Regions from separate parts of the Brevibacillus sp. WF146 genome, predicted to be linked through region 3. Evidence: riboswitches for the same ligand, from Rfam matches in the RefSeq annotation. Region 3 holds a riboswitch; each other region holds the start of a gene.
What was found. Region 3 has a riboswitch for S-adenosylmethionine ahead of A6764_RS21495 (homocysteine synthase). Riboswitches for the same ligand answer to the same signal wherever they lie in the genome.
Positions count from the first base shown of each region.

Region 1: another riboswitch for S-adenosylmethionine. It lies ahead of metK (methionine adenosyltransferase); the one in region 3 lies ahead of A6764_RS21495 (homocysteine synthase).
Region 2: another riboswitch for S-adenosylmethionine. It lies ahead of A6764_RS05160 (MetQ/NlpA family ABC transporter substrate-binding protein); the one in region 3 lies ahead of A6764_RS21495 (homocysteine synthase).

Region 1 is NZ_CP109943.1:621,974-632,802, reverse strand. It holds gene A6764_RS03135 (response regulator) at 1-294, opposite strand, end outside; gene A6764_RS03130 (sensor histidine kinase) at 324-1,466, opposite strand; gene A6764_RS03125 (polysaccharide deacetylase family protein) at 1,463-2,482, opposite strand; gene metK (methionine adenosyltransferase) at 2,609-3,820, opposite strand; SAM riboswitch class I at 3,950-4,050, opposite strand; gene A6764_RS03115 (hypothetical protein) at 4,104-4,568, opposite strand; gene A6764_RS03110 (S8 family peptidase) at 4,595-7,150, opposite strand; gene A6764_RS03105 (SLAP domain-containing protein) at 7,380-8,363, opposite strand; gene A6764_RS03100 (SLAP domain-containing protein) at 8,420-9,385, opposite strand; gene A6764_RS03095 (accessory Sec system S-layer assembly protein) at 9,488-10,438, opposite strand; gene A6764_RS03090 (copper amine oxidase N-terminal domain-containing protein) at 10,783-10,829, opposite strand, start outside.
Region 2 is NZ_CP109943.1:1,056,702-1,067,530, forward strand. It holds gene fdhA (formaldehyde dehydrogenase, glutathione-independent) at 1-1,110, opposite strand, end outside; gene A6764_RS05155 (sigma-54-dependent Fis family transcriptional regulator) at 1,364-3,085, shown strand; SAM riboswitch class I at 3,311-3,427, shown strand; gene A6764_RS05160 (MetQ/NlpA family ABC transporter substrate-binding protein) at 3,580-4,404, shown strand; gene A6764_RS05165 (methionine ABC transporter ATP-binding protein) at 4,441-5,478, shown strand; gene A6764_RS05170 (methionine ABC transporter permease) at 5,478-6,140, shown strand; gene A6764_RS05175 (acyltransferase family protein) at 6,428-7,450, shown strand; gene A6764_RS05180 (stalk domain-containing protein) at 7,596-8,321, shown strand; gene A6764_RS05185 (hypothetical protein) at 8,538-9,935, shown strand; gene A6764_RS05190 (response regulator transcription factor) at 10,143-10,829, shown strand; gene A6764_RS05195 (sensor histidine kinase) at 10,822-10,829, shown strand, end outside.
Region 3 is NZ_CP109943.1:4,319,680-4,330,508, reverse strand. It holds gene A6764_RS21515 (ArsR/SmtB family transcription factor) at 1-409, opposite strand, end outside; gene A6764_RS21510 (DUF4129 domain-containing protein) at 483-1,811, opposite strand; gene A6764_RS21505 (DUF58 domain-containing protein) at 1,808-2,998, opposite strand; gene A6764_RS21500 (AAA family ATPase) at 3,006-3,944, opposite strand; gene A6764_RS21495 (homocysteine synthase) at 4,311-5,612, opposite strand; SAM riboswitch class I at 5,709-5,819, opposite strand; partial or broken gene A6764_RS21490 (GNAT family N-acetyltransferase) at 5,914-6,489, shown strand; gene A6764_RS21485 (rhodanese-like domain-containing protein) at 6,848-7,162, shown strand; gene A6764_RS21480 (SCO family protein) at 7,242-7,856, shown strand; gene chrA (chromate efflux transporter) at 8,080-9,216, opposite strand; gene rnjA (ribonuclease J1) at 9,389-10,829, shown strand, end outside.

The DNA of each region.
Region 1 (10,829 bases), 770 kb from region 3:
GCGGTACACGTAGCCTTCGTCGTCATGAATGGACAGGATGATCACACGGGTATCCGGGCTTACGGAAATGACGTGTTCCGCGGCGGAGACACCGTTGACATTGGGCATGTTAATGTCCATCAGGACCACATCCGGCTTGTGCTCCTCGGCGAGGCGATACGCCTCTTCCCCGTCGGAACCTTCGCCGATTACCCGAAAATCGCTTTCCATTTCCAAAATCCGCTTTACGCCCTCACGGAACAGTTGATGATCGTCCACTATGACAATCCGGATTTCTTGCTGCCTTTTCTCCATGTTCATCCTCCCTATGCACGATTTCGCACTCAAAATTTAACCGGTATTTGAAACATCACTTTCGTTCCTTCTCCAGGCGACGACTGCAGCTCCATCGTACCTTCGAGCAGCTGCGCCCGCTCCTTCATGCCCAACAGCCCAAAGGACCCTCCTTTGGCTGTGCGCTTGTCTACGTCAAAGCCGACCCCGTCATCTTTGACAACGAGAACCAGCGAATCCTCCAAAAACTCGAGTTTCACCTGGACCGTGCTGGCCCCCGCATGCTTTTCCACGTTGTTCAGGCACTCCTGTACCAGACGGAAGATGGCGGCTTTGACGGAGCTCTTGAGCGGCTGCTCCACGCCAAACACGACCAGGTCGACGGAGACGTGCGTTCGCTCCTCGTAGGTTTGAATGTATTTCTGCAGCGTGGGCACCAGCCCCAAATCGTCCAGCGCCATCGGCCGCAGGTCAAAAATGATCCGCCTAACATCGGCCAAGCTCATGCGGACCATCTCTTTCAATTCGTGCAGTTCCATCTGCGCTTCCAGGATGCGGTCGTTTTTCAGCATCTTCTCCACGATTTCCGAGCGCAGCACCACGTTGGCCATCGATTGGGCCGGACCGTCGTGAATTTCGCGCGCGACGCGCTTCCGTTCTTCCTCCTGGGCCTGAATGATCTTCAACCCCATCATCTGATGCTGCTTGGCCGTCTCCAGCGCTTCGTCGACCTTGCTCAAGTCGCCGGTCAGGTACCCGAGCACAACCCCCATCTGCGTGACCAGCTTTTCCGCCCGCTCGATCGTCTCCTCCAGATTGCGAAGCTGCCGCTCCAGATCATTGCGCCTGCGCTTCAGGTTGTTTTCCCGTTCCCGGAAAATGGACAGCTCCACCTGGATGCGGCTCGCTTCCTCGTACGCGATGCGGATGTCTTCTTCCGTATAGGTGTGGAAGTTGCGGCTCACCAGCACCAGTCGGTTGCGCGACTTGCGGTAGGCGAGCTCCAGCGCGTCCACCTTTTGTATCACTTTGGAAATTTCCTGTCGCAATTCATGCAATTCCAGCTTTAACGCATTGCCCTGCTGGCGTGCATGTTCCGAAATCTCAAAGATTTGCGCCTTGCTTGCCTCCACCGTTTCAATCGTTCGTTTAATCACTCCATCCAACATGCTGATGCTGATTGCCTGATTCATTCCTGCTCTCCTTCAAATCCGTTTTTCGCTTTCGTAAATAGCTGGTGGAGTTGGGCAGTATCCATCTCGCGCAAACCGACGTCAAAGCGCGGGATGGCCAGCGGATTGACGCCGGGTGTCACCACTCCCGGATTGGAGTTGAACACGTAACGGTAGCCGGCTTGTTGGGCTGTCTGCAGAACGATGTCATTGAAAAAGCCGAACGGCAAGGATATGGTATCCACCGGTCGGCCCACCAGATCGCTCAGGCCGACGCGGGACATGGTAAAGTCAACGTACAATCGGTTCCGGTATTCCTGCTCGTTTTCCAGGCGCTGCACATCCTCCATGTATACGGGAGCGGTCTTTGGCCCCCATTCTCCCCATTCGCTGCTGGCGGCCTGTTCATGCAGACTGTAAGTGTGTGAGCCGATATCCACCAGCCCGGAAACGAGCATTTCTTTTATCTGTTGGCGAGTCAACGGTGTCGTCATATTTTCTCGCTTGCGCTCCACGGTGTCCCGCAGCCGACCTGCTATGGCAAAATTGACGGATGGAAACTGGTACCGGCGCAGCACGGGAAACGCATGCGTGTAGTAACTCTCGTATCCATCGTCAAACGTAATCAGCACGGCGTTGTCGGTGGACAGCACGCCGGTGTCGACAAAACGCAAAAACTCCGACAGCGAAATCGGATGCAGGTCATTCTCGCGCAAAAACGCCATATGCCGGGCAAATTGGTCCGGGTCAATCACATAGCGTTGGTTCAATTGGTTCGACACATGGTGGTAGGTCAGCACCACCACCCGATTTCGATACCACTGCCTGGGTACGACGGCTTCGTCCTTTTCGGCCGTTCGTTCCCGCGCTGCAGCGGCTTCCTCCCCGCTTGTGCTTATAGACGTAGGAACCGGGGGAAAATGTTGCACTTTTGGCATGTTCTTATTTGGAAGATACACACCCCCGAGCAGTCCGGCAGTCACGACCAGACCGAACGACACCAGAATGACAAGGAAGAAGGGCCACCTTTTCGGCAACAAAATCCCTCCTTACAGCCTACATAGTGATTCGACACCGGTGAACGGATTCCTTTATGACTGGATTACCATTCCTATCCAAGAAAAAAAGCCTAGTGCGTGCACTAGGCTCTCCCTACTCGGTTGTTATTTCAACAGATTGGCAGCGTCCTGTTTCAGCGCTTCCGCCTTGTCTGTCTTCTCCCACGGCACATTCAGGTCGTTACGCCCAAAGTGACCGTATGCCGCGGTTTGCTTGTAGATCGGACGACGCAGGTCAAGCTGCTTGATGATCCCTGCCGGGCGCAGGTCGAAGTGCTTGCGGACGAGCTTCACCAGCTCCTCCTCGGCGATCTTGCCGGTGCCGAACGTATCCACGCTGATGGACACAGGCTGTGCCACACCGATGGCGTACGCTACCTGCACTTCGCACTTGTCCGCCAGGCCGGCCGCGACGATGTTCTTCGCCACGTAGCGCGCTGCGTATGCGCCGGAGCGGTCCACCTTTGTCGGGTCTTTGCCGGAGAACGCGCCGCCGCCGTGACGAGCGTAGCCGCCGTAAGTGTCCACGATGATTTTGCGTCCGGTCAAACCGGCGTCGCCCTGCGGACCGCCGATCACGAAACGGCCGGTCGGGTTGATGAAGTACTTGGTCTCGTCATCCAGCAGTTCAGCGGGAACGACCGGCTTGATGACGTGTTCCATCAGGTCTTTCTTGATTTGTTCCAGCGTCGCTTCCGGCGCGTGTTGGGTGGAGATGACAATGGTGTCGATGCGCACCGGCTTGTCGCCTTCGTATTCCACGGTCACCTGCGTTTTGCCGTCCGGACGCAGATAGCTGAGCGTGCCGTTTTTGCGCACTTCGGTCAGGCGGCGGGCCAGCTTGTGCGCCATGCTGATCGGCAGCGGCATCAGTTCAGGCGTTTCGTTGCAGGCAAACCCGAACATCAACCCTTGGTCGCCGGCGCCGATCGCTTCGATTTCCTCGTCGGTCATCTTGCCTTCGCGCGCTTCCAGGGCCTGGTCCACACCCAGGGCGATGTCGGCAGACTGCTCGCCGATCGCGGTGATGACGCCGCACGTGTCTGCGTCAAAGCCGAATTTGGCGCGGTCATAGCCGATTTCGCGGATCGTGTCGCGCACCAGCTTTTGAATGTCCACATAGGTGTTGGTGGTGATTTCACCCGCCACGAGCACGAGACCGGTGGTTACGGACGTTTCGCAAGCCACGCGGGCGTTCGGATCCTTTGCCAGGATCGCATCCAGAATGGCGTCGGAAATTTGGTCACAAATCTTATCCGGATGACCTTCGGTGACAGATTCAGAAGTGAACAGACGACGACCTTTTTGCAATGCCATGTGTACGACCTCCTTTGGACTCATACAAATAGTGTGGTAGCCGAAACAGGTTCTTATCAGACGAAGGCACATGCAAAAAAAAACCTTTTCCGTTTGAGGAAAAGGTGCTTGTTTTGATGCGTTCCTTACCTCTTATCGGCCAGAACAGATATCCGTTCTGCTGGTTAGCACCGCTCAAGTCGGTTGCCGGGCTTCATAGGGCCAGTCCCTCCGCCTGCTCTGGATAAGAGTATCCATTACGGATAATAGGATACTGGTTTTTCTCTTCGGTGTCAATATGCACTTAGCGGATTTCGTATTTGCCGCGCACCATGATGTAGGCCACGCCGCCGTAGTTCGGGTCCAGCCGCAATCCGCGGTTGTCGGAGCGGGCGATCAGGAGCAGGTGGTTGTGGGAAACCGGTGCACCGGCACGGAGATCCGCCCCCTCCGTAATGTCGGTCAGACCATCTCCCTTGTCGCCGGCGACAGCCTGCACCTGTCCGGTGCGGACGATGAATTCCGTCCCTTCAAAGCCGTACAGCGTCTGGCCCGGATACAGCTCCACCACGGTCAATCCGCTGGTCCCGCTGCCGCCTCCACTGCCCAGCGCTCGTTGGATCTGCTGATCGACGTAGCTCTTCGTCACGACCGGGTCGTCTGCGGAACCCGGCACGCCGGCGCTTCCGCCGTCAGCCATCGCCTGGGAAGCAAAAATGGCCGTGCCGACTACCGCGGCTGCAAGCAATCCTTTTGTCGCTTTGTTCATCTCGATGTCCTCTCCTTTTCTGAAGATCACAATTGATAGACCCTGGCCAACAGGACGACCACCTCGGCCCGGGTCGCGCGTCCCTGCGGCTTGAAGAGATTCCCGTATCCCTTCAGCCAGCCTCTGGAGGTGAGCGCCTCAATGGCCGGAGACGCCCAGTGGCTGGTCGGTACGTCACGGTACGAAGACCTGCTGTGCTTGTACAAGAGCAGGTTCTGGGCGCGGGCTGCCATCTGGGCCATCTCCGCCCGGGAGATGGGCTGGTTCGGCTTGATCGTCCGGTTGGGGTACCCCTGCAAAATACCCAGTTGATAAGCCTTCAAGAGCGACTGGTACGCCCAATGGGAGCTGGACAGGTCGCCGAACGGATTGCGGCCCGTGTACGACCCCACCGGCAGCCCTTTGGCCCGCATGGCCTGGATCAGCATGGTGGCAAACTGTGCCCGCGTCACCTGCTGGTTGGGCTGGAACGTGGCGTTTTCAAAGCCCTTGACGACCCCTTTTCGGGTCAGCCGGGCGATGTCGGAGCGGGCCCAGTGACCGGCGATGTCGCGGTAGCCGTCCACCAGCTTTTCCTTGTGCAGCGTGAGGCGGTAGGCGTCGTATTTGAACGAAACCGCGCTGCTCAATCGGATGTAGTACCTGCCGGGCTTGAGCTTCAATCCGATGACTTCCTTGCCCTGATCGGACAACTGGGCCACCTGGTCGGTAGCGGCCAGCGCATAATTGAACGTTTGGGACCCGTAGATCTCGATGCGCATCCCCCTGGACACAGGGACAAACGGCGCGCGAACGCTGACGTAGGATTCCGAATCGACGGTAAATTGGAACCAGTCCGAGTCGGTATGGGTCGGCAAGGTGCCCGTCATCAGCGTGCCGTTGGCCAGATGAGACGCCTGGCGATACGTATCGTTGGGTTCGTTGATGTCCTTGCGAACCGGCGTGTAGGTCAAATCCAGCCGGTATTCCCCGTTTACCTGATTGCGCCAGTACTCGCTGATCCGGATGTAGTACTTGCCCGGCGACACCTCTTTTTGTGCCCGCTCGGTCGGGTCGTCCCGGTCCCCGGTGTCGTACTCTTCCCATCCCTGCCCCTGTTTGCCGATGCGCATGTTCAGATCCATCCGCTTGGTGTCAGGGGTAACGGTAATGTTCAGCCGGCCATACTCGCGCACGTAGTAGGAAAACCAGTCCTGGTCGCCTTCTTCGTGAAAATTGCCGGTCACGCTGATCTGATTCCCGACCAGCGGACGCGCCGTATCCATGTTGTTGTTTCGTTCGTAGCGGTCCGGGTTGATCGCAAACGAACTGGTCAGCACGTAGGTAAACGCGTTGACCCCGCCGCTTCGCTCCAGTTTGATCAGCATCCGTCCGGCCTTGGCCGGAACCGTCAGGGTATCGCCGTTGCCGATGTAATACGTGACCGGCGTGCGATTCTCCGAATAAAACGTGGCGGCCATGGGGGACGATATCGATGTGGTGACAGAACCCCTCAACGTCACTTTTCCGTCGTAGGGAATATCCATCTTGTACCAGTCAATCGTGTCGGACGGGTTGAGCCGGCCGCGAATCTGCGACTCGATGGGAAACGGACTGGCTTGTCCCATGCTGTTGTTCGGCTCGTGAAAATCCGTCGAGGGATTGGTTCGGACGGCCCGGTAGACATTGAGCAGGCCGTAGCCCGTTCGCCGGTCCCAGCCGCGCTCGCCGAGATCGGTGGCGGTCTGGTACAGGAGCTGCCGCACATCGAACGGCGACATGCCGGGATGGCGTGCCAGCACAAGCGCAGCGGCCCCGGCCACCTGGGGAGCGGCGGCCGATGTGCCGCTCAACGTGCCGTATTTGCCTCCGGGCTTGGTGGTGTACACGTTCATGCCGGGTGCCACCAGATTCAACTCCGGCCCCGAATTGGACTCGTACAGCGGTTCGTTGTTGCTTTTGACCGCCCCGACGGCGATGACGGTCGGATAAGCAGCCGGATAGGCGACCCGGTCGCTCTCGTTGCCGCTGGCCGCCACCAGCACCGCTCCGCTCGCTTCCGCCCGTTGGACCGCCTCCGTCAAGGCTTTGGAGTACGACATGCTGCTGACCGACATGAGGATCACCTTGGCCCCCCGATCCAGCGCCATGTGTATCCCCTTGGCGACCACGTCAATACTGTCCTGCTGGCCGTATTTGTCCAGCACCTTGATCGGCAGGATGCGGGCGTTCCACAGCACCCCGGACACCCCGATGCCGTTGTTTCCCCTGGCCGCGATGATGCCTGCCACCGCCGTGCCGTGTCCGTTTGCGCTGTCGTCATAGGGAGACTTGCCCGGATTCACCAGGTTGATCCCCGGCAGCACATTCCCTTTCAAATCGGGATGGTTGGCATCCACCCCTGTATCCAAGACGGCGATGATGATGGAATTGTTGCTGTTCACCGTTTTCCACGCCTGGTCCGCCTTGATCTGCTTCAGGTGGGTCTGGTTGTTTATGTACCGGTCCGATGTAATTCCGGCCGCTGCAGCGGCTCTGACGTTCGCGAAAGCGGCTGTCAGTCCGATGGCGACCACAAGCCCCAATATGATAACTCTCCTCATGAAAATGACAGTCCTTCCTCCCCTGTTTCCGCATGCCGGCGAAACACAAGGAATGCAGGTAGTGGCGGGTCACATGCCCTTCTCTCTTCATTCTATCTATCTAGCATAGCGGAATAAATGGACGAAACGCAACCCTGTCAATCCAATTCTTGGAACGCTGACGACATTCCCGGCAAACGGCAGAACCCCCTTCCGCCGCGGCAAAAGGGGGTCTCCCTGAAACGTTCCGTTATTGCAAAAAGCCCTTCGGCTGCGAGGTTTCGGAAGCAGCCTGCTCTTTTTTCTGCTGTTTGGCCTTGGGGATGAAAGCGGTACAATCGGCGGCTTTCACGCCTTCTTTCTTGATCGACGTCGCCGGGATTTCAAACGCCCAGATCCGACTGCCCTTGGCTTCCACTTTCAAGTTTTCCAGCGTGTAGTGAACGCGGGCTACCGCATCTCCTGCCTTGTCGTGCACGATAATCGGCACTTCCGTAAACTCCAGGCGCTTGTTCAGCCCGTTGCGGAACAGCACGACCACCTTCAGGCCGTTGTTGGTTCCCTCCGTAATGTCCAGCACCTGCAGGTCCACCAGGCCTTCTTCAACCGGCAGAGCGGCCGCCTTTTCCCGATACTGCTGCTGCTCCTCTTCGGTCAGCTCTCCGCCCAGCATTTCCGGATGCTCGGCTGTTTTCTCAGGTTTCTTGTACTCCAGCGTGAGCGGCACTTCCTTATCCGGCAGGTCGTCAAACTCGCTCCACGGGAACAGGAACTCGCACGGGCGGCTCGACTTGTCGCCGATCGGCCCAAACTCCAGCAGATGAAACGTTTTGCGGGCGACGACTTTTCCATCCGGCGTCACCAGTCTCAAAGGCAGCCGCTGAAACAGCATGCTGCGGCTGGTGGCATTGCGGATAAAGGTAAGCACGAGATACCCTTCCTGCGTCACCTGGGTAAAAAACGGGAAGATCCCCACTTCATCCCGCACCACAGGCGGCAGCTCGTCGTGGATGTACTGCAGCAACTCCGTTTCCTGCTCCTCCAGCTTATCGCCCCATGGGCCGTGCAGGCTCAGGATCATTTCCTTGGACGGGATGCGATTGGACGACTGCTCCGGATTGTCGATCCCGGACACGCCCAGGTAAAACTCCTTTTGCAGGTGCTTGTGCACCTCTTCGCGCACTTGCTCCAGGCTCTCTTTGGAGCCAAACCAGTTTTCCAGCAACCAACTCATGACAAAACCTCCTCATTTCCCGACCGGCGGATCACACATAGCAGATGCAGGGGCGGTCAGGTAACCTCCAACACCCATCGTTTCAGGCTGGCGTTCGGCTTTTTCACTGCATTTGCCGGGAAGACAAACAGCCACGGACGGCTGGTCCCCGGACGGACCCGAATGCTGCTGCCGTCTATCACCCCGGTTGCGACCAAGTCGCCCTCCGTGTCGGAAACGGTAATCTTCAATTGATCCGGGCGATAGTCTACCGGCAAGCCATTACGGAACAGCACGGCCACCACCAGTTCTCCCTTTTTCGTCCAGCCGATGTCAAATCCGGTAGCCTCTACGGATTCGGCCTCAATCGGCGGCAGCGAATGGATCAAGAGCTCCAGGCGGTCTTTTTGCCGTTCAGTCATGCGTGCTTCCATCTGCGGGTCGAGGTCGAGATGATTGGGCCAGACGTAAGGGTTGGCCTGCGCCTTCATCATCACTTTCCAGCGTGTGAAGCTGAAATTCTCATGCAGGTACGTGCCCTCCGGAAAGAAGACCTCCCACGGACGGCTGCTGCGCGGCGGAATCGATCCCATTCCGCTCAGATCAACCCGCTGACGAGCAAACGGCTTGTCGTCCAGATAGATCGCCAGGGTAATGTCTTTAAACCGCACGGGGCGGTCCAGACCATTGCGGACAAACATCGCCACAGTAAGTCCCTCCGGATTCGGAATCAGACTGAATCCGGTCACGCTGATGCTTCCGGCGGGCACATCCGGCAGTTGTGCCTGCAGAAAACGGAGGGTGTACTTTTTCTCGTTGTCCAACTGCTGCTCCCAGGCCGGGTGAAGGGACAGGTCCGTCCGCACTTTCTGGTTCCGGGCCTCCGCAGCCGGTACGTCCTCTCCAGCTTCAACCTCCGCCTCCTGTTCGCTCAGTTCGGCAAAATCGACAGCCGCATCTTCCTGAATGTCTTTTTTCAACTCTTCCACGGAGCGCGTTTTTCCCTGCTCCTTGTTCAGCCAATTCTTAAAAAAGGAAAACATCTGCATCCTCCTCTCCTGACCGCAGCACAAATGAAGCTTCTCTCTATGATAAGACTTTTCTGCAGGCGGGGTCAAATGGCCGCGGACGATTGAACGCCCGCCTTACCCCTGCGGCACGCCCACCTTCCACCGAGAGAAGTCCGCGCCATCCTTCAACACGCTTTCTTTGGGGTAGATAAACATCCACGGCTTGCTGGTATTGGCGTTGACGGTCAATCCGCCCAGTTCAAACAGCCCTTCCGCCACCTTGTCTCCCGCCGCGTCGTAAAGGGCGAGCGGCAGCTTCTCGATGGACAGTGACTGCGTCGACCCATTGCGGATCAAGAGCATCGCGTGCAGCGCACCGTCCTCCGCCCGGCGAAGCTGAACGCTCTGGATATTGACTTCCCCTTCCTTTAGCGGCGGCAGCCGTTTGGCCAGTTCGATCAGGGACTGTTTCTGCTCGTCCGTCAGTGCCTTGATCCACGACTCTTCCAGTTCCAACTGCTGAGGCAGCACCATCTTTTTCTGCGCCAGCTCAAACGCGATCTTCCAGTTGGTGAGCAGGACGTTCACCTGCAGGAAGTGCTCCCGCTTAAACACAAACGTCCACGGCCTGGCCGCGTACGGCGGAATTTCGCCCAGCTCTCCCAGGTCAAACGTCTGTCGGGTAAACAACTGCTGATCCCCAAACAAAACGACCAGCGGCATCTCTCCCAGGCGCAGGGGCCGGTTGGTGCCGTTGCGCAGGAAAGCCGTCACCTGAACGCCGTCGTCGTGCGGGACAAGCGAAATGCCGGCCAGGGAAATGTTCCCCTCCTCCAGCGGCGGCAGTTCCTGTGCCATAAACGACAACGCGTATTTCTCCTGCATGTTCAGCCGCTTTTCCCACGACTCATGCAGCGACAGGGATGTGGTCACGCCAGCCGCCTTGGACTCCGTCTCTTTCCGCTCCGGTGCCTTCTCGGACACGCCGGTATCGGCTGCCGGCAATACCGACTCCTCCTGCACCTGCTGTTTCACATCTTCCGGCGTCGGCGTCTTCCCCAACATGTTTTTCAAAAAGGATAACATAACGTCTCTCCCAACTTTTCTCTACATCTATATGTAAAGGAATATAGAGATGCTGTTCGTACTCCACTATAGCACAGTGAGCCCTTAATGCAACATCGAAAACTTGGTATCCGTTCAAGGCTTTTGACGGTTTCGCCGAATGGCTTCAGGCGCCGTCCTGGCGGTCACGGAGATCGCGTGCCGATCTTCATCGCGGATCGGCAATCCCTGTTAGAATACCTGTGCGGTTTCGTCCCGTCAAGAAATGGAGCGCGTTGGATGCGGGCATGGTGCCTTCTAAAACAAATAGAGAGGGCAAAACCTGCGTATGGTTCGCCCTCTCGTTTCGACTCAGGTTGTTGTCTTTACGGCGTCGTCACCGTCTGTGTGCCGGAGCCGGCCGATTCGGAAG
Region 2 (10,829 bases), 1.2 Mb from region 3:
GACCGCTTTGGCGATCTGCGCCTTGCCATGGAGGATGGCCATCATCAACTCGCGGTGGTATCTCATGACCGGCGTCTGTCCGGTGACAAAGGTATGGGCTTTTGCCCAGCCCAGGCCGATGCGAATTTTCAATGTCCCCACCTTGGCCTCCTCGTCCACGGCGCCAGGATCACCCGTCACGTACAGCCCCGGGATGCCGAGTCGGCCTGCGGCTCTGGTAATTTCCATAATGGAGTTGAGCACGGTGGCGGGTGCCTCGGAATGGTCGCGACCGTGACCGTGCGCTTCAAAACCAACGCAGTCGATCGCGCAATCCACTTCGGGAACGCCCAGAATGTGTTCAATTTGTTCTCCCAGGTTGTCGTGTTCACTCAGGTTGATGGTTTCGCATCCAAAGCTTCTCGCCTGTTCCAGCCGGGCGGGATTCAAGTCGCCGACAATGACGACGGATGCGCCCAACAGTTGGGCGGAATGGGCAGCGGCAAGCCCAACCGGCCCTGCTCCGGCGACGTAGACGGTAGAGCCGGGACGCACGCCGGCACTGACGGCACCGTGGTACCCTGTCGGGAAAATATCCGACAGCATGGTCAGATCGAGGATTTTTTCCATCGCCTGATCCTTGTCGGGGAATGCCAGCAGTTGAAAGTCTGCATAGGGAACCATGACGTATTCCGATTGACCGCCTACCCAGCCGCCCATGTCGACATACCCGTAGGCAGATCCGGGACGATCCGGGTTCACGTTCAGGCAGACATGGGTATTTTGTTCCTTGCAGTTCCGGCAACGTCCGCAGGCAATGTTGAACGGCACGGAAACGAGGTCGCCTTTTTTGATGAATTCCACATCGCGTCCGACCTCGATCACCTCTCCCGTAATTTCGTGGCCCAGGACGAGTCCGGGGGGCGCCGTGGTGCGGCCGCGCACCATGTGTTGGTCGCTTCCGCAAATGTTTGTCGTCACCACCTTCAGGATCACGCCGTGGTCACATTTGCGGCCGACGTTCAGCGGATTCACCCCCGGCCCGTCCCGCAGTACCAAATCCGGAAACGAAATGTCCTGCACCTCTACCTTGCCTGGTCCCATGTAGACGACTCCCCGGTTGCTTGCCATGCCAATTCCTCCTTACTTATCATGAATGGGATTGCGCAGGACATGTAAAGCAAAAGGCATGCCAGACCCAGATCGCCGATCGTGACAGCGCTTTCGCAGAGGGGGATGGTGAACTGCTCCACTTTGAAACAACAAACTGCGCAAATATTGAGCAAATATACAAATATTTTGTGATATACTGGGTGTGCACCATCCCATTGCTTGTTTGGAGGTGATCCTGTTGTCATCTCTTACGCCTCTGGAAGAGCAGCAAATGATACAGCGTTCGTGGAAACGATGCTATTCGTTTGGATTCACACCGATGGATGCCGTCGAGGATGAGCTCCTTCCCGACCGACAGGTACACGAATTGCTGCAGGAGAATCACGCTTTGCTTTGCCACGTGGCCGCCGTGTTTGAGAAGTTGACCCCCTCTCTCAGGAAAAGCGGCCAAATCGCGCTGCTGGTCGATCGCCAGGGAGTCGTGCTCCATACACGAAGCGATCCCGACTTTGACAGCCAGGCCAAAAAGCTGCACCTGCGCGTAGGGGCGAATTGGCATGAGAAAAAGAAGGGGACAAACGCGATGGGAGTCGCCCTGGAGGAGAAAATGTCCGTGCGTATTCACGGCGAACAGCACTTCTTTGTTCAGAACCGGTTTCTCACGTGCGCCGCGTCCCCCCTGTTTACGCCCGCCGGTGAACTGGCAGGGGCGATCAACATCAGTGCGACGAGGGACCAATTCCATCCCTTTCTCTCCTCGCTTGTGCAGTTCATTGCGGAATCCGTGCAAAACCGCCTTCTGCTGGAAGAGGTCAAGCACGAACACCTCATCACCCTGAAGGAACTGGAACACACGTCCAATCGGCTTCATACCCCGCTTCTGACCCTCGACGGCGACAACCGCATCATTCGTGCGAATCAAGCGGCACGGCGCATACTGGGAAAGGATTGCGTGGGCAAGGAATTCCGAGAGAAAAAGGGGTTCGTAATCGAATCCATCGTGGACCATACGCGCAAAATCTGGCGGTCTGTTGCGGTGCTCACGAAGGATGCGGCCAGACAGCCGCTGCACACATTTGAGCGGATAGCGGGCTCTTGTCCCAGTCTGCAGAGCGCCAAGGCGCTGGCACAAAAAGTGGCGGAAACGGATCTGTCCGTTCTTCTCTTGGGCGAAACGGGAACGGGCAAAGAACTGTTTGCCCAATCCATTCATTCCGCCAGTTTGCGAGCGCGGCATCCGTTTATTGCCGTCAACTGCAGCGCCATTCCGGAAACGATCATCGAAAGCGAACTGTTCGGATACGAGGGAGGTGCCTTCACGGGAGCGAAAGCCGAGGGGAATATCGGGAAAATCGAAGCGGCGCATCAGGGAACGCTGTTTTTGGACGAGATCGGCGACATGTCCCTCCGTGCCCAGGCGGCGCTGCTCCGCGTCCTGCAGGAGAAAGTGGTTACCCCGGTGGGCAGTGTGAAAAGCAAACCGGTCGATGTCCGCATCATCGCGGCAACAAACAAGGACCTGCGGGAAGAGATCAAGGCGAATCGATTCCGGGCCGACCTCTACTACCGATTGAAAGGAATTCAGATAACCCTGCCGCCGCTTCGCAAGCGGAGCGATGTGATTGAGCTGGCGGAACATCTTCTCCGGACGATGAGCGGCTCTGCTGCGATCACACTTTCCGCGGAAGCACAGACAAAGCTGCGTGCCTATTCGTGGCCGGGAAACGTACGGGAGCTGTACAGCGTGTTAAACCAGGCGGTCTTCTTGGCGGAAGGGAATTCGATCGGTCCCGAACATCTTCAGTTTGAAACGGAAGAACGGGAGGAGGAACATCAACAAAAGGTTCCTTCCTTACCGGTTTTGGAAAAAGAGGCGATCGAGCAGTCGCTTCGATTGGCCCGCTGGAATATCAGCAAGGCAGCCCGAATGCTTCAGATCAGCCGCAATACGCTCTATCGCAAAATGCAGGAGTACAAGATCTTTCAACCGTAGCGATTCGGCCAAGGACTGTTCGTGGATCGCTTCGGCGACTCGCTCGGGGGACCAAGGAGAGGCGGCTTTCCGCCTCTTTCGTTCGTTTTGCGACCTGATTCGATTCGTTTTGACAATTTTCAATACATAGCGACAATAAACGATAAAGTCATTGACAGACACCTGCGGACACGTTATAATCCAACTAATCAAATCGGAATTGCACTTACAACTGGATAGGATGATCTCTTATGAAGAGAGGTGGAGGGACTGGCCCTGTGAAGCCTCGGCAACCTAAACGAACATTTGTGGTGCCAAATCCAACGGATCGATTCCGCTAGGTTCGATTCCGAAAGATAAGAGAGGTATTTACGCAGCAGGCGGCTTGCTGCCCTTACCTCTTCTTTGTAAGAGGTTTTTTTATTGAAAGGAGAGGATGCGTTCACATCGACGCCGTTGTTTTCCCATCATGCATTCATACATCGTTTCATCGGAGAAAAGGAGAGAAGACCATCATGAAAAAAACGCGTTTCTTGTTGATCATGCTGCTTGTGATCGCCACGCTGCTTTCCGCCTGCGGAGGAAACAAGTCGGACAATTCGGCCGCACCGGCTGGGGAAAAAACAACGATCAAAGTGGGCGTCACCGCCGGCCCGCACGAACAAATCCTCAACAAGGTAAAGGAAGTGGCCAAAAAAGAAGGATTGGACATCGAAGTCGTCGTGTTCAACGACTACGTTCTTCCCAATCAGGCGCTGGATAAAGGAAACATTGACGTAAACAGCTTTCAAACCATTCCGTTTTTAGAGAAATTTAACGAAGATCACAAAACTCATATTGTCGAAATTGGCAAAACCGTCACCTTCCCGATGGGGATTTACTCCACCAAGTACAAGAAGGTGGAGGACATCCCGGAAGGCGGCACGGTCGGCATCCAAAACGACCCGACCAACCGGGCGCGCGCCCTGCAGCTCTATCAGGCCGCGGGATTGATCAAGCTGAAAGACGGCGTCGGCAACAAAGCAACGCCGCAGGACATCATCGAAAACCCGAAAAAGCTGGTCTTTAAAGAACTGGAGGCGGCACTGCTCGCCCGGACGCTGAAAAGCCTGGACGCGGCAAGCATCAACACCAACTTTGCGATGGAAGCGGGGTACAACCCGAAAAAAGACGCGATTTTTGCCGAAGGGCCGGACTCCCCGTACGTCAACATTCTCGCCGTAAACGAGAAGGACAAGGACAACCCTGTCTATCAAAAACTGGTCAAGATCTACCGCTCGGAGGAAGTCAAGAAGTTCATCGAGGAAGAGTTTTCCGGATCGGTGCTCCCTTCTTGGTAAGGAGGGAAACGTCCCAACAGGGAGGAGCATGGGCAGATGATACAGCTAACGAATATTCACAAGACGTACAAGGTTGGCAGCAAACAGGTGGAAGCACTGAAAGGCGTAACGCTCCACGTCAACAAAGGCGAAATTTTCGGCGTGATCGGGTTCAGCGGAGCAGGGAAAAGCACCCTGCTCCGAACGATCAACCTGCTGGAAAAGCCGACAAGCGGATCGGTCGTGGTCAACGGGCAGGACATGCTGAAGCTGTCCGAGAAGGAACTGCGCCACGCCCGCAAAAAGATCGGCGTCATTTTTCAGCACTTTAACCTGCTGTCGTCGTACAACGTTTTTGACAACGTCGCCGAAATTCTCAGGATGAATCGGGTGCCGAAAGAGCAGATTCGAAAAAAAGTGGAGGAACTGCTGCGCCTGGTAGGGTTGGAAGACAAGGCGAGCGCCTACCCCTCCCAATTGTCGGGCGGGCAGAAACAGCGGGTGGGGATAGCCCGGGCGCTTGCCATGGATCCGGAAATCCTGCTGTGCGACGAGGCGACCTCGGCGCTTGACCCGCAAACCACGGAGTCGATTCTTGACCTGCTTTTGGACATCAACCAAAAGTTTAACCTGACGATTGTGCTGATCACCCACGAGATGCAGGTGATCAAAAAAATCTGCGACCGCGTGGCCATTATGGAAAACGGGGTCATCATCGAGCAGGGAACGGTATTGGATGTCTTCAGCAATCCGCAGCAGCCGACGACGCGCAACTTTATCAAGACGGTCTTTGATGACCAGGTCCCGAAAGAGATGCTGGCCAAAATCAAGAACGCCGGTCCCAGCGCGTACATCCTGCGCGTCGCGTTCCGCGGAGATGCGGCCCTCGATCCCGTTCTGGGAACGCTTGCCTCCCGCTATCCGGTCAGGACAAACCTGCTGTACGGGTCGATCAGCTCGATAAAAGGAACCGCGCTCGGCATCCTGCTGCTGCATATTTCCGGTGAAGAAAAAGCGGTGCAGGAGGGAATCGCTTATCTGCGCGAGTCCGTGTACCGGGTGGATGTCGTATCGCAAGAGGAGGTGGGGAGATAATGGATCGACTGGTGGAACTGCTGCCGCTGTTTTATCAATCTTTTGAAGAAACGGTGATCATGGTCGGGATCTCCTTGTTCATCTCCACACTGCTGGGCATTCCGCTGGGGGTGCTGCTGGTCATTACCCGTCCGGATCACCTTGCCCCCAACAAGTGGGTCTATCACAGTCTCAACGTCATCATCAACGTGATTCGCTCGCTTCCCTTCATCATTTTGATGGTGGCGATCATCCCGTTCACAGAGTTTGTCGTCGGCACCTCCATCGGGGTTGAGGGCGCGATCGTGCCGCTTATCGTGTATACCACGCCGTATATCGCCCGCCTGATGGAAACGGCGCTGCTCGAAGTGGACCGGGGCGTGATTGAGGCGTATCAGGCAATGGGCGCTTCCCGCTCGCAAATCATTTTCCGCATCATGATTCGCGAAGCCAGACCGGGCATTGTCTTGTGTCTGACCATCGCGACCATCGGCCTGATCGGGGCGACGGCGATGGCGGGAGCGGTTGGCGCGGGCGGTCTGGGTGATTTGGCGCTGCGCTACGGCTATCAGCAGTGGGATATCGAAGTGATGATCATGACGGTCATCATTCTGATCTGCCTGGTGCAGGCAATCCAATCGCTCGGCAACTGGGCGGCCAAAAAGCTGAAGAAAACCGCGTAAGCCAATTGGCTTCCGGCACACATCTCCACCCGCGTCGATGACTGGCGCGGGTCATTCCGTTTCGGTATCCCGGTATCCGTGCCGGCTGTCTGTTGTACGGCGCGTGAAAAGGTCACAACAAGGGAAAACGGCTATCGCTGCTTGGTCCAGAGAGCAGACCGGGCAGCGATAGCCGTTTTCAAATCTGAATCAAAATTTGTTATTTTATACTAAAACCGTTTTCCAAAAGCAGAGGGCTCGGGCAGCTTGGGACACGACCGGCAATCCCTATACAAAGGAGCGTGGAGATGGGAAGAGAGTCGCGATTGTTCAAATCGCTTTTCCTTACGCAGTTGTTGTCGTCCTTTCTCGTGTTTTCGGGGCATTACACGGCTTTGGTGCTTCAGTACGACAGTGCTTTCTGGGTCACGGCCCTGAATCAGTTGAGTCGGTACGGCACCGTTCTGCTGGCCATGATCAGCGGGTTTTTTACGGCCCATACCTTTGAGACCAAACAGCCCACAGCGCGGCAGTACTTTTCCGGGAAGCTGCTGTATATCGTCGTGCCCTTCCTGAGCGCCGGAGTGGTTTACCACTATTTGCTCTTTGCCGAATGGCCGCATACGAAAGAAGCGTTTGTCCATATTCTGCTGGGAAAGACGGGCGACCAGCTCTACTTTCTGTTCATGCTGTGCCAGTACTACGTCTTTGCCTACCTGTTTCGAAACATCATCACCAAACAAAACATCACGGTCCTGATCTGGCTGTTCATGGCGCTCCAATTCGTGTACATTCACTACCTTCATCACGGATGGCTGGGGTTGACGACGCGCCATTTCTTTCCCGCCTGGATCTTCACCTTTTACCTGGGCCATCTGCTGTATTGGTACCGGCATGAGACGATGCAATTCCTGCGAAAGCATCGGGGGCTGCTGCTCGCCTGTACGCTGCTGTCCGTCGTGAGCACGGTCCTGTTTGTCCTGTCCGACACCATCTATGTGGCGGTTCACCTGCGATTCGTGTTGGTTGCGTTTGTTTCCCTGATCGTGCTGCTGATGGTCCTGGAGCGCTGGGCCGATTCCATTCCCGTCCGGTTCCGGAAAGGGCTCACGCTGTTCATCTATTTGTCCCATTCGGCCGTCATGATCTGCTGCAACCTCGCGCTGATCAAGCTGACGGGGGACCTGTCGTGGATTTTCGCCAACATCTGGTTTACGCTGCTCTATCTGCTGGTGATCTACGCGGGCACCGTGTTCCTGTCGTGGGGACTGGCCCGGATCATGCACACCGTGGAAAGCATGACGCGAAAAATGCGCCAGGTGAGCGGGTGATGGTCTGCGCAAAGAATGTCCGATTTCAAAGAGAATTCAAAAAAAGAAACGGTACACTGGGCTTGTACCGGAACGGTACCAAAATCAGGAATGGCTGAAGGGGTGAGACATGGTGTTGAAAAAAACCAAGGGGGAGGGATCTGGCATGTGGAAAAAAACGTCGGCCGTTGTCCTGTCCTCCGTGCTGCTGGCAGGCGTCCTGGCGTCCAGTTCCGATGCCGCGGTCGCGACCAAGAACGTGCAGGTCAAATACAACAATGTGAAAGTGACGTATAACGGTCAGCTTGTTCCCACCGACATCGAACCGTTTTTGATCAACGGCACGACCTACATTCCTCTGCGGATGATGGCCGGTGTGTTTAACAAGAACGTGGCGTGGGACGGGAACACGTATACCGTGAGCGTCACGGACAAGGAGGACCCGCGGATTGCCTCCCTGCAGGCGGAAATTGCGCAAAAGGATGCCCGGATTGCCGAACTGGAGAAGAAATTGCAGGATGCGGAGGACGAACTGGCGAGCGCCGATGACGATGACGTCGATGACCGGATCGACGAGCTGGAAGATGACCTGAACGATGACTACGGGGATTATGAGGATCTGGAATGGTCGATTTACCTGAGCGGTGACGAGGACGACATTGACGTGGAGATCGAAGTCGACCTCGACGAGTACCAGGACGAATACGACGATCTTACTACCAGCGACATCGAGGATCTGGTGGAAAACATCTGCAGCGATATCTGGGATGAATTCGAGGATGCGGACATCGATGGGGTTATTATTGACATCTCCGACGACGATTATGAACTGCACGACTTCTTCGGCGATGCCGACAGCGGCGACATTGAATTGGACGGAGAAGAGATCTGAATGAATACCCCGGGGGGAAACCCCGGAGGACACTTACGACAGGGAACCCGCTGAAAAGCAGCGGGTTCTCTTTTTGCATGCGTTCCCCCGACACACAACTCTTCCACGATCATTCCTACAGTTTTCCACAGTTCTCAAAGGCGAATCAAAAATTGAGACTCTACACTAAAGCTGTACCTAGGTACAAGTCCAAAATGATGGAAAGGGTGAAGCAGCATGTTCAGCAAAGCAAAAATCGGAATGCTTTTGGGAGCAATGGCTACGGCGTTGAGCGTCGGCAGTATCGGAAGCGTCTACGCCGCGGCCGACAATCAGCCGTCTGCGGAACAAAGCGTCAAGATCGAACGGCAGGGCTGGTTCAAAGTGGGGAAACCCGGAGAAGGAAAAGTGATTGTGAAAGGGCCGTCCCTCTGGGAAAACGCCGATCTGCTGGCTCTGCTGAAGCTGGATGAAGAGAAACTGCAAACCGAGCTGAAAGCCGGCAAGTCCCTGGCCGACGTGGCCAAGGAGCAGGGCGTTTCCACGGATGAACTGGTCAGCCTCTTGACCAAGCAGGAGGAAGAACACCTGGCAGCGGCGGTGAAAGAGGGCAAGCTGACGCAGGAGCAGGCTGACAAGCTGAAGGAGACCATTTCCGAGCGGGTGCAGCACATTGTGGAAGACACCCATCCGGGAAAAGGATTTGGGAAGTTCATCGTAAAGTTCCCGGGGTTCGGCCACAATGAAGAACTGCTGGCGCTGCTGAAGCTGGATGAAGAGAAGCTGCAAAGCGAGCTGAAAGCCGGCAAGTCGCTGGCTGAAATCGCCAAGGCCCAGGGCGTTTCCACGGATGAGCTGGTCAGCCTCTTGACCAAGCAGGAAGAACACCTGGCAGCGGCGGTGAAAGAAGGCAAGCTGACGCAGGAGCAGGCTGACAAGCTGAAGGAGACCATTGCCGAGCGGGTGCAGCACATTGTGGAAGGCACTCATCAGGGAAAAGGCTTTGGGAAGTTCATCGTAAAGTTCCCGGGATTCGGCCGCAATGAAGAACTGCTGGCGCTGCTGAAGCTGGATGAAGAAAAGCTGCAAAGCGAGCTGAAAGCCGGCAAGTCGCTGGCTGAAATCGCCAAGGCCCAGGGCGTTTCCACGGATGAGCTGATCAGCCTCTTGACCAAGCAGCAGGAAGAACACCTGGCAGCGGCGGTGAAAGAAGGCAAGCTGACGCAGGAGCAGGCTGACAAGCTGAAGGAGACCATTGCCGAGCGGGTGCAGCACATTGTGGAAGGCACTCATCCGGGAAAAGGCTTTGGGAAGTTCATCGTAAAGTTCCCGGGATTCGGCCGCAATGAAGAACTGCTGGCGCTGCTGAAGCTGGATGAAGAAAAGCTGCAAAGCGAGCTGAAAGCCGGCAAGTCGCTGGCTGAAATCGCCAAGGCGCAGGGCGTTTCCACGGATGAGCTGGTCAGCCTCTTGACCAAGCAGCAGGAAGAACGCCTGGCAGCAGCGGTGAAAGAAGGCAAGCTGACGCAGGAGCAGGCGGACAAGCGAAAAGAAGAGATCGAGAACGTGGTGAAAAAGCTGATCGAGCGGACCTTTCCCGCCGGTCACGCCGAAAAGACCGTGGTAGAACCGTAATTTCTGAAACGGGAGAAAAGAGGGCAGGTGAGCGATCACCTGCCTTTTTCAAATCTGTTTCAAAAAAACGGATGGTTTACTAATAAAATGGGAGAGTACGGTCACAAGCACAATTGGTGTAGTATAGATGAAAAAGGAAATGCGTTCCCTCCCGGCGTCTCCCGGACGCAGACGGGAGGGGGATTGGAGCAGGAAAGAGGGATGGGTATGCGAATTCTCGCAGTAGAGGATGAGCGTCATTTGCTTCAGGCGATTTCCGCCGTGTTCACGGAAGAAGGGTACCAGGTTGACTGTGCCGACAGGGGGGATGAAGGCCTGCTGCTGGCGGAACGAGGCATTTACGACCTGCTGGTGCTGGATATCATGATGCCCGGATTGGACGGCTTGTCGATCGTCAGAAAGCTGCGGTCAAAAGGTAATCTGACGCCGGTTTTGTTCCTGACCGCCAAAGACAGCGTGGAAGCCCGGGTCGAAGGATTGGACGCCGGAGCCGACGACTACCTGGTCAAACCGTTCGCGGTGGAAGAACTGCTGGCGCGAACGAGAGCGCTGCTGCGGCGAAACGGCAAGTTTGCCAAGGAAGGCGAACTGAGCTACGGCCCGATTTGTCTGAAGGAGTACGAGCACGACGGGTATGTGGGGCCCCATCCGCTGCGGTTAACCAGCAAGGAGTACGATCTGCTCAAGTATTTTCTCTACAACCGGGAACAGATTTTGTCCCGCGACCAGATTTTCGACCGGGTCTGGGGGATCGAATCCGAGGTCAACTACGGCATTGTGGACCTGTATGTCCATTACCTGCGCAAAAAGCTGGCCGATCACGGGTGCGACCACTATATCCGCACGATTCGAAACGTCGGCTACATCCTGAAGGGGAACAAGGATCATGTTTAG
Region 3 (10,829 bases):
GAAAGTCCCGCTTGGCGGCCAGCGGACGGCGAATCAGCTCGCGGTGCTCCGGTTTGAGCTGTTCAAACGCCTCGTTCGGATGCCCCCGCATCCACGCCTGGAGCTGGCGGCGGTGGCAGATCGGCCCCATCATCGCTTCCGCAAACTCTTCCGGAGACATGGCCTGCACCCGTTCCAGCCCCGCTTCGACCGAATGATGGTACGTTTCTTCCCAGGGAGAGAGAAAGTCCAGCACGTTCAGAAAGTGGTTGGAGAGCGCGTCAAACCGGCGCAGGTCGCGTGCCAGGCCGGCCGGCAGAGCGTGCAGCGTCTCGCGGGCCCAGCCGATGCGGGATGTGTGGTGGTCCGGATTGGCCAGCACGTGCAGGCTGAGAAAAAACTCGCAGCCGGGAATGTACGCGGCCGACACCCGCTTGCGCAGCCACAGCGGCAGATCCCAAATGAAAAACCACGCCGGAGAATGGCGTGGTTGTGCCGATCCATCATTCGCGCTTGGACGAGTCCCGCAACTTCCGCAAGCACTGCTCCAGGTCGTTCCATTCTTCCGGAGAAAGCGGCTGCTGGCGGTAGCGGTACCGCTCGTAGTAGCCGGTGATCTGACCGGCCAGTTCCACTACGTCCGGGTTGGCCCACTGCGAGCGGATGCGCCTCAAGTATTCGTGGCTGGTCTCATGCCGTTCGATCCGCATCCCCGCTTCGGCCATGTGCTGGAGAAACCGGTAGTACGCATACCGCACCGGATCGTCGACGGGGCCGGACGGGCCGCGCATCAGCGTGTCCAGCTCCCAGAGGGGACCTTCGTCTGCCGATGCGTTCGCGGCGACCGGGCGCCAGGCGGTTTGAACCGGAGCAGGGGAGACCGCGGTGCCGCCGACGTTCCGGTAGCGCCGTTTCCAGATGAACCGCGCCAGCGTGGCGAGGACCAGCGCCGAGACGCATGCAATCAGGTAGGGTTCCGCCATCGAAAACAGCGTCTCGCCGCCGGCCGGAGCGATCTCCTCCAACGGCTGTTCGACGACATCCGTTCCGCTGTTGAACAGCCCGTTGACGCGGCTGTTTCCGCTCAGGACCTCCGCCAGTTTGCCAAACAGCGCGGCGGTTCCCAGGAGGAGCGGGCGGGCCAACAGGTACAGACCGTCTCCCAGCGGTTCTTTGACCAGCCCCCAGATCCACGCCAGGAGCCAGAGCAGGCCGCCGCCTGCGAGGGCGTATCCCGCCGCCAGCAGCAGCCGGGTGGTCAGCAGTTGACCGCCCAAAGCGGCGGCAAGGGAGATCGGCGCGGCGCTTCCGCCCGGCGGTTCGCGCGTCAGGTACTCGCCCCAGCCGGTGACGAGGTGGCTGGCGAGCACGAAAGCCAGTATCGCGTAATACGCCCGAACGTCATGCGGCTGCGGGGCGGCCAGCGCTCCGAACAGGCCGGCCAGCACCAGTTGGAACAGGCAGATGATCAGCGCCAGCACAAAGCGGTGGCGCAGATGGACAGGCGTACACGGAATCGAGGGCGCGGCGTGGATTCGCCAGAAAAAGAGGGCGGCCAGCAGCAAAGCGAGCAGCCAGGAGCCGAAAGCGTCGTAACACAGACCGCCGACGGCCGCCACCAGCGGATACAGCAGCAGGTGAAGCAGGAGGTGGTGTCCGCCCCCCTGGTACAGCCAGCTTCCCAGGGCAAGCAGGAGCGCGGCGGCCAGGACAAAGCCGATCATGCTTTCCGGCCGGGCCGGCAGCCACCGGAACAGCATCAGCACGGAGGCCGTCAGCAGCGCTTCCATCCAGAACACCAGCGTCCAGCGTCCCAACATGGACCACGTCATGAAAGGACCACCTTCCTCGCCGGGGTGCGGCCGGACTCGTGCCGGCGCAGGACCGGCTGCTCCTCCGACACGTCCAGCACCGTGACGCTGTTGCCGTGCCGCACCAGCCGTTTGACCGCTTCTTCCGCCGGTCCGTCCAGACGCGGGGTGACGATCAGGATCGCGTCACGGGTGCCGCTGTGCTCCAGACGCCGCAATACGGCCGCCAGCGAAGTCGGCATGTACTGATACAGGCGGGCGAGCTGTGTCATGACATGGACGTGGTGAGCCTTGCCGCTGCCCGCGGGGAGGTGGAACTGCTCCCGTCCGCGCTGTTTCACCGTCAGGAACAGGTCGCAGGACAGCGATTGGCGGCGGCAGAGAACGGAGAGGGCGGCAAGAGCGGAGATGACCCGCTCGTTCACCGTTTCATTTTGCCGCTGCAGCAGCGGTTCGTAGGACGGCAGAATGTGTCCCACCACCTTCCAGGTGGGGCGGGCGGTCGGCTCGAACAGCCGCGTCTGCAGCGCGCCGGTTTTCGCGCTGGCTTTCCAGTGGATGTGCTTCAGCCGGTCTCCCGGCGCATAGCCGCGCACGCCGCGCAAAAACGTGACGTCCTCCTCCAGGCGTCTGCGCGAGACGCTGCCGCCGTCAGGCTCGGCTGCCGCCGCCGACAGCGGGGGCAGCGTCAAGGGCAGCGGGTAGACCAGGAGGGAAAACGACAGCGGCAGCGGAATCGGGTCCTGCTCCTCGCCAAACACGGAGAGCGTGTCCGCCTGGGCTTCCGTCAGCCACACCAGGCCGCGCTTGTGCGGGGTGAGCGTAAACGTCCGTTCCGCGCTTGTCCTAAGCGGCAGGTGGAAGCGGAAGCGAACCGTGCAGCGCTGGCTGCTCGCTGTCACGTCGTCCGCCCCTTCGACCGTCACGTGTTCGGGAAAGGACACGCGGATCACCGTGCCGGGCAGCGGCAGCCAGGAGCGGTTGTGCAGCGAAAAACGGACGGTGACGGGCGTTCCCGGCATCACCCGGCTCTGGTCCGCGCTCCACTCCAGCCGAACCCAGCGCGGCAGATTGGCCCGCCACCAGCGGTGAGCCAGCGTCATGAAAAAGAAGAAGCCGCCAAACAGCCAGAGAAAGCGGCTGCCCGAAAAGAGGGCAAACAGGAGGCAGAGAAACCCCAAAGCGTGATAGACCTGTCTCGTGCTCATGTGTGGATCACACGCCTTCTTCGACCGGTGCCGCCACGCTTTTGAGGATGTCGTCGATCACTTCCTGCTCCGTCACGTGCAGTTCCGCTTCCATCGACAGGCGGATGCGGTGGACGGACAAAGCGGGAAACACCGCTTTGACATCGTCAGGCAGGACGTAGGTGCGCCCGTCCAGGTAAGCGGCCGCCTGCGCCGAGCGCAGCAGGGCGAGCATGGCGCGAGGACTGAGGCCCGTTTCCACGGAGCGGTGGCGACGGGTGGCTTCCGTCAGATCGATGATGTACTCCTCCACGGCGGGGCTGACGTGTACCGCTGTCACGTCCCGCTGCATGGCGGCGATCTCGTCGACGCTGATCACCGGCTCCACCTGCTCCAGCGGTGAGCCTGTCCGGAACCGCCGGAGGATCTCCCGGGCGTCTTCCCTGCTGCCGTAGCCGAGCGACAGGCGGAACAAGAAGCGGTCGAGCTGCGCTTCCGGAAGCGGATAGGTTCCCTCCGATTCGATCGGGTTTTGCGTGGCAATCACCAACAGCGTCGGCGGCAGGGGAAGCGTCACCCCTTCGATGGTTACCTGCCGTTCTTCCATGCATTCCAACAGGCCGGATTGCGTCCGCGGCGTGGCCCGGTTGATCTCGTCGGCCAGAAGCACGTCGGCAAACACCGGTCCCCGCCGAAGTTCAAACGCGCCGGTCCGCTGGTTGAACACGTGCAGCCCGACCACGTCCGAAGGCAGCAGGTCGGCGGTAAACTGCACCCGGTTGTAGGTGCCGCCGATCGCCTGGGCGAGCGTTTTGGCCAACACGGTCTTGCCCATGCCGGGCAGGTCCTCCAAGAGCACGTGGCCGCGGGCCAGAAGAGCCGTCACCAGCAGCCGGATCTGCGGCTCCTTGCCGACGATGACGCGGTTGACGCTTTCCAGCAATGTGTCCAAAGGGCGATGGGTCATGAGGACGTCTCCTTTATGGGAAAATAGGGCGCGAGACCCGGTTGTTCCAGTATGGAAGGTATTATACCTCGGAACGCCTGATTTTGCCAAATCTTCATAAAATTATCCTGATCGGAAAAACGGCCCTCTGAAACGAGCGCGCCGCTGATCGGCGGGGGAACGTTTGCGACCTTCATCGGCGGCGCACAGTCAAGCAACTGGGCGCTTGAAAGCCGCGGGAACAGAGGGTGAAGAAAAGGCGTCGGAAACAAGAAAAACAGCGAAGGGGAACTCCCGCTTCGCTGTTTGACGCAAACGAACGCAGACGCTCGCCATCCCCGGCCGCTTTGGGCGCGTCGGGGCGCCCCAACGGACCAGACCCGTTCCTTATCCGACCTGCTGGGGCACCGCCTGCTTCAGCGCCTGCTCCAGATCGGCGAGAATGTCGTCGATCGCCTCCGTGCCGACGGAGAGGCGAATCAGGCCCGGGGTGACGCCGGCGGCGAGCTGTTCCGCTTCCGACATCTGCTGGTGGGTCGTGCTGGCCGGATGGATGATGAGCGACTTGGAATCGCCGACGTTGGCCAGATGGGAGAACAGCTTGACCGACTCGATCAGCTTCTTCCCTTCGGCGACGCCGCCGCGAATGCCAAAGGTGAGGATGGCCCCCGCTCCTTTCGGCAGGTACTTTTGCGCCAGGCGGTAGTGCGGATCGCTCTCCAATCCCGGGTAGCTGACCCACTCCACGGCGGGATGTGCCTCCAGATAGCGGGCGACGGCCAGGGCGTTTTCGCTGTGCCGCTCCATGCGCAGATGCAGCGTTTCCAGCCCTTGCAGAAACAGGAAGGCGTTGAACGGCGCGACGGCGGCCCCGATATCCCGCTGCAGTTGAACGCGGGCCTTGACGATGTACGCCAGCGGGCCGAGCGCTTCCGTGTAGACGATGCCGTGGTAGCTCGGGTCGGGCGTGGTCAGGCCGGGAAACTTGCCGCTGCTCCAGTCGAACTTGCCGGAGTCGACGATGATGCCGCCGATGGCCGTGCCGTGTCCGCCGATGAACTTGGTGGTGGAGTGAACGACGATGTCCGCTCCGTGGTCAAACGGACGGCAGAGGATCGGAGTGGCAAAGGTGTTGTCCACGATCAGCGGAATTCCGTGTTCGTGGCCAATCGCGGCAATCGCCTCGATGTCGGCCACGTCCATGCGCGGATTGCCGATCGTCTCGAGGAACAGCGCTTTTGTCTTTTCGTTGATTTTGGAGCGGAAATGGTCCGGGTTGGATTGGTCGACGAAGTGAACGGTGATGCCGAGCCGCGGCAGCGTGTGGTAGAAGAGGTTGTAGGTGCCGCCGTACAGGCTGTTGGAGGCGACAATTTCGTCGCCGGCATGGGCGATGTTGAGGATGGAAAAGGCGATCGCCGCCTGCCCGGAGGAAGTGGCCAGCGCCCCGACACCGCCTTCCAGCAGGGCGACCCGCTGTTCAAACACGTCCTGGGTCGGGTTCATGATGCGCGTGTAGATGTTGCCCGTCTCTTTCAGCCCGAACAGGTTGGCGGCGTGCTCCGTATCGCGAAACACGTACGAGGTCGTCTGGTAAATCGGCACGGCGCGCGCTCCCGTCACCGGATCGGGCGACTGTCCTCCGTGCAGAGCGATGGTTTCCGGCTTCCACTGGCGTTGGTCCGACATGGGCATCTCTCCCTCTTTCCTGGATAAAGGATGGATAACAAACGAAGCCTTCTTCCGGAGAGAAAGAAGGCTTCGGTCATTCCCGATCAAGCGGCCGTTTCATCTCTCAGAATCCGGGATTCTGCAGGAATTGGCACCATGCAAGCAGGCTTGTTTGCCGGTTGCCGGGCTTCATCGGGCCTGTCCCTCCGCCGCTCTTGATGAAATCGTGGAAATTTTGCAAATTGTGCTTATCTGGTATTATAGGGGGACAGCCGGATTCGGTCAATACAAATTTCCGAGTAAGTCAGGGGGAATTATCATGATTGCTGTTTTCTTGCGTCCACACGATTTGGCCTATGCGGAGCGCATGTTTGCGCTGGTTTCCGATCCGGCCGTCAGCGGCGCGCTCAGCCTGCAGGACCAGTCGGTCGAGGATACGAAGCGGTTCATCCGGCACATTACGGAAGAGGAGCGGGCAGGGAGAGCCGTCAGCCGGGTCGTCTTCAATGAAAAGGAGGAGTTAATCGGCGTCACCACGCTGATGTTCATCGACAGGGAGCGGCGGCGCTGTCACATCGGCAGTTGGCTGGGCCGGGCGTACTGGGGGAAAGGGTACAACCAGCTCGCCAAGGAAGCGATTTTGTCCATCGCGTTTGGCGAACTGGACCTGGACATCGTCTTCGCCGGGGCGCGGACGACCAACATCCGCTCGCAAAAAGCGCAGGAGAAGCTGCCCTACGTCACGCTCCACGTGGAAAGCGAGTATCCCGAGGAGCACGCCGCTCTGGAGCAGCGGCAGCAGCACCCCTGTGTGCTGCACGCCTTCAAGCGGGACGATTTTCTCCGGTATCTGGCGGAAAAGGAACGGGCGGCCAGGGGAGAAGCGGTCCGTGACGAATCCGTACACGGCGGGCTGAAGCAGGAACCGCAGCGCTCCCCGTCACAATTGCGTAACCGTTTCGCCCTCTCTCGTTCACAACTTTCCGGCCGGGGCAGCCCTATAATAGGGGTGATTATGAGAAAGATACAGATGCACTGTGTAACCTCCAGCCCCGGCCATGAGCACCATGCTGATGATCGCGCAGATCGCCGGCCGGTTCCTGCTGATCCCGTCGCTGATCCTGCGGCTCGGGCTCTTCCCGTTGTGACGCCGCGTCCGTGCAGGGACGGCCTGTTCGAAAATAGCCGCCGGTATGGTATGATGGGAGGCGGTATGGAATCAACGTTCATGAAGATACAGGAGGCTAGTAAACATGGCGGATCAAGGGGTAAAGGAAATCACGCCGCAGGAGCTGATGGAGAAGCTGGCTGCGGGAGAAAAGCTGCAGGTCATCGACGTACGCGAAGTGGAGGAGTGGAATGGCGGTCACATTAAGGAAGCCAAACTGATTCCGCTCGGCTTTCTGCCGTATCGCGTCGACGAGCTGGACAAGGAGACGCCGGTCGTGCTGGTCTGCCGAAGCGGCGCCCGCAGCCACATGGCCACCCAATATTTGCAGGAATTGGGCTTCGACGCGGCCAACATGGTGGGCGGCATGCTCGCCTGGCCGGGGGAAACGGAAGCGTAACGCAGCGCTGCAGAAAGAAAGATGCGCGTGATCGCCGTTTGTCGGGGATCAGCGCGATCAGGATGAGGAGGAGAGCAAGATGAGCGAAGGCAAGGCGTCGTTCTGGCAGCGCCACTGGTTTACCGTGGCGGCCGCCGTGCTGGCGCTGCTCGTCGTCGGGGTATTCGGCTACCAGTACTGGCAGAAGAGCCAGATCCCCGTCGTCAAACAGATGAACGACTTTACGCTGGACAACATTGACGGGTCCACATTCACCCTGTCCGAAACCAACGGCAAGGTCCGGCTGGTGGAGTTCATCTTTACCCACTGCCCGGACATCTGCCCGGCCACGACGTTTAACATGGCCAAGATGCAGGAACAGTTGAAGGCCAAAGGGCTGTTTGGAGACAAGGTGGCGTTTGTGACGATCACCTTTGACCCGGAGCGGGACACGCCGGAAGTGCTCAAGGCGTACGCGGACAAGTTTGGCGCCGATCAGAGCGGCTGGTACTTCCTGCGCGGCGATCAAGCGACCGTGGAAAAAGTGACCAAAGACTTCGGCATCGCCGTCCTGAAACAGCCTGACGGTTCGTTTGCCCACACCGCCCGCATGTTCCTCGTCGACAAGGACGGCAACATGCGCCGCATGTACGGGATGGCGTCCGACATGGATATGGACAACATGCTGAAAGACATCGAGCAGTTGGCTGATTAAACAGCCAACCGGGGCCGCCCCGGCCTTTGCATGACGCAGCGGGCCGGCCCTGCCGGAAATCATTTTCCGTAAAAAAACCCGCCTCTGCCGGACCTGATGTTCGCGGTTCCGGGGGCGGGTTCATCTGTTTCATGGGCGGCCCTCTTCGGGAATCACGGGGTTCCCTGCGGCACATTGGCTGTTCAGCGGGTCTCTTCCAAACGGATGGCTTTGACTGTCTCCGTCACATATAAGCCGCCGCCAGACCGACAAGCCCGCCCCCCAAGACCAGCCAGGCGGAATTGATGCGGAACCGGATCACCAGGAACAGGCTGACGGTCAAAAGCAGCGCGCCCAACCAGTCGGTGACGGCGGATGTGCCCAACTGTGCCGAGACCAGCGCCATCAGGGCGAGCGAGGCGACGTTTACCCCGTCAAGCAGCGAACCGGCGACAGGAGAGCGGCGGAGGCGGTCCACCCACGGATTTACCACGGCGACAAAGACAAACGCCGGGAGAAAAATCCCGATGGTGGCGAGCACGGCGCCCGGCGTCCCGCCGACCAGATAGCCGACAAAGGTGGCGGTGGTAAAGACCGGACCCGGCGTAAATTGGCCCACGGCGACGGCGTCCAGCAGTTGTTCCGGGGTCAGCACGGGCCAGCGGCGGACAAACTCCGACTGCAGGAAGGCGAGCAGTACATAGCCGCTGCCGTACAGCACCGAGCCGATTTTGAGAAACAGAACAAACAGCTTGCCCAGACTGGCCGCATCGGCGGCAGGCGTTTTCGCCGCAGCCCACAGCCCCCACATCGGCAGAACGGGGGAGAGGGCGTGCATCCGCCCCTGCAGGCGGCCTCCCTGCCTGATCAGCAGGACAGCCAGTCCGGCGAGCGCCAGGACGGGAATCTCGTGCATGCCGAGAGCGGCGGCAGCCAGGGCGGCGGCGCCGACCATCCCGGTCGCGCGGTCCTTGACGGCGGTGCGGGCCAGTCCCCAGAGCGCCTGCAGCACGATCGCGAGAATCACGGGTTTGATGCCGTACAGCACCCACGCCAGTTGGGGCAGCGAGCCGAAGCGGACGTACAGCATGGCGAACGCCAGCACGATCAGCATGGCGGGAGCGATGAAGCAGACGCCGGCGACGATCAGGCCGGGCCATCCCGCGCGCCGGTACCCCAGGTGAATGGCCAATTCCGTTGAGTTGGGCCCGGGGATCAGATTGGACGCCCCCAGCAGGTCGAGAAACGTTTCTTGATCGACCCACTTTCGCTTTTGTACAATTTCTTCATTCATCATGGCGATGTGGGCGGCAGGCCCGCCAAAGGCGATGCTCCCCAGTTTGAGAAACACCTGCGCCACTTCCGGCAGATGACGGTTCATGAGGGCTCTCCTCGCTTCTTTTCCGTTTTCTTTACCTCATACGGTAGCAGAATGCGGGAAAATGGCAAGACTGGATGAAACGAAGGCGCCGCGATGTGATACAATAAGAAGTGGCATGCATTGGTCGGGTTTCCAACAAAACATGCACGAAATCTATTAGGAGGAACGAGTATTGAGCGACGTAAAGATTTTCGCGATGGGCGGTCTCGGCGAAATCGGCAAAAACATGTACTGTGTCGAGTACGAAGACGAGATCGTCATCATCGACTGCGGGGTCAAATTCCCCGAGAACGAGATGTTCGGCATTGACCTGGTCATCCCGGACATCACTTATCTGATCGAGAATCAGCACAAGATCAAGGCGCTGCTGCTGACGCACGGACACGAGGACCACATCGGCGCCATCCCGTACGTGCTGAAGCAAATCAAGGTGCCGATCTATGGCGGCCGCCTCACCCTGGGCTTGGTCAAGGCAAAGCTGGAAGAGCACCGGATGCAGAACGAGGTGAAGCTGATCCCCATTTCGGAGGACACGGAGATCCCGTTCAAAAAGCTGAAAGCCACCTTTTTCCGCACCAACCACAGCATTCCCGATTCGTTCGGAATCGTCATCCACACGCCGGAGGGCATGGTCATTCACACGGGCGACTTCAAGTTTGACATGACGCCGGTCGGTCCCACCACGGAATTCGGCAAAATCGCACGGATCGGCAGCAGCGGCGACGTGCTGGCGCTGCTGTCGGACAGCACCAACAGCGAACGGTACGGGTTTACCATGTCGGAGCGCATGGTGGGCGAAGGCATTCTCGACGTGGTGAAAAAGGCGCGCGGGCGGATTATCCTGGCCACGTTCGCATCGAACGTGCACCGCCTGCAGCAGGTGGTGGACGCGGCCATGGAGTGCGACCGGAAAGTGGCGGTCATCGGCCGCAGCATGGAAAAAGTGTTTCAGATCGGACAAGAACTGGGCTACATCCAGATGCCGGAGGGCATGCTGATTGACGTCAAGCACATCGACAACTACGCGGACAACCAGGTGCTGATCATCTGCACGGGCAGCCAGGGCGAGCCGATGGCGGCACTGACCCGCATCGCCTCCGGGTCCCACCGCTCGGTGCAGATTTATCCGGAGGACACGGTCATCATCTCCGCTTCGCCGATCCCGGGCAACACGGTGAACGTCAGCCGGACGATTGACAAGCTGTACCGGGCGGGAGCCAACGTGGTGCTGAGCCACGTGTTTGACATCCACGCGTCCGGCCACGGCAGCAGCGAAGAGCTGAAGCTGATGCTCAACTTTATCCGCCCCCGCTACTTCGTGCCGATCCACGGCGAGTACCGCATGCTGAAAATGCACGCCAGACTGGCGCAGCAGGTGGGCATCGAGGAGAGCAACATCTTCATCATGGACAACGGCGACGTGCTCAACTGCAATCGGGAAAAAGCGTGGCTGAGCAAAGTGCCCGCCGGGATTGTCCTGATCGACGGCAGCGGCGTGGGCGACGTCGGCAACATCGTGCTGCGCGACCGCAAGCATCTGGCGGAAGACGGCCTGATGGTGGTCGTGGTCAGCCTGGACATGAAAAACTTCAAGATCCTGACCGGGCCGGACA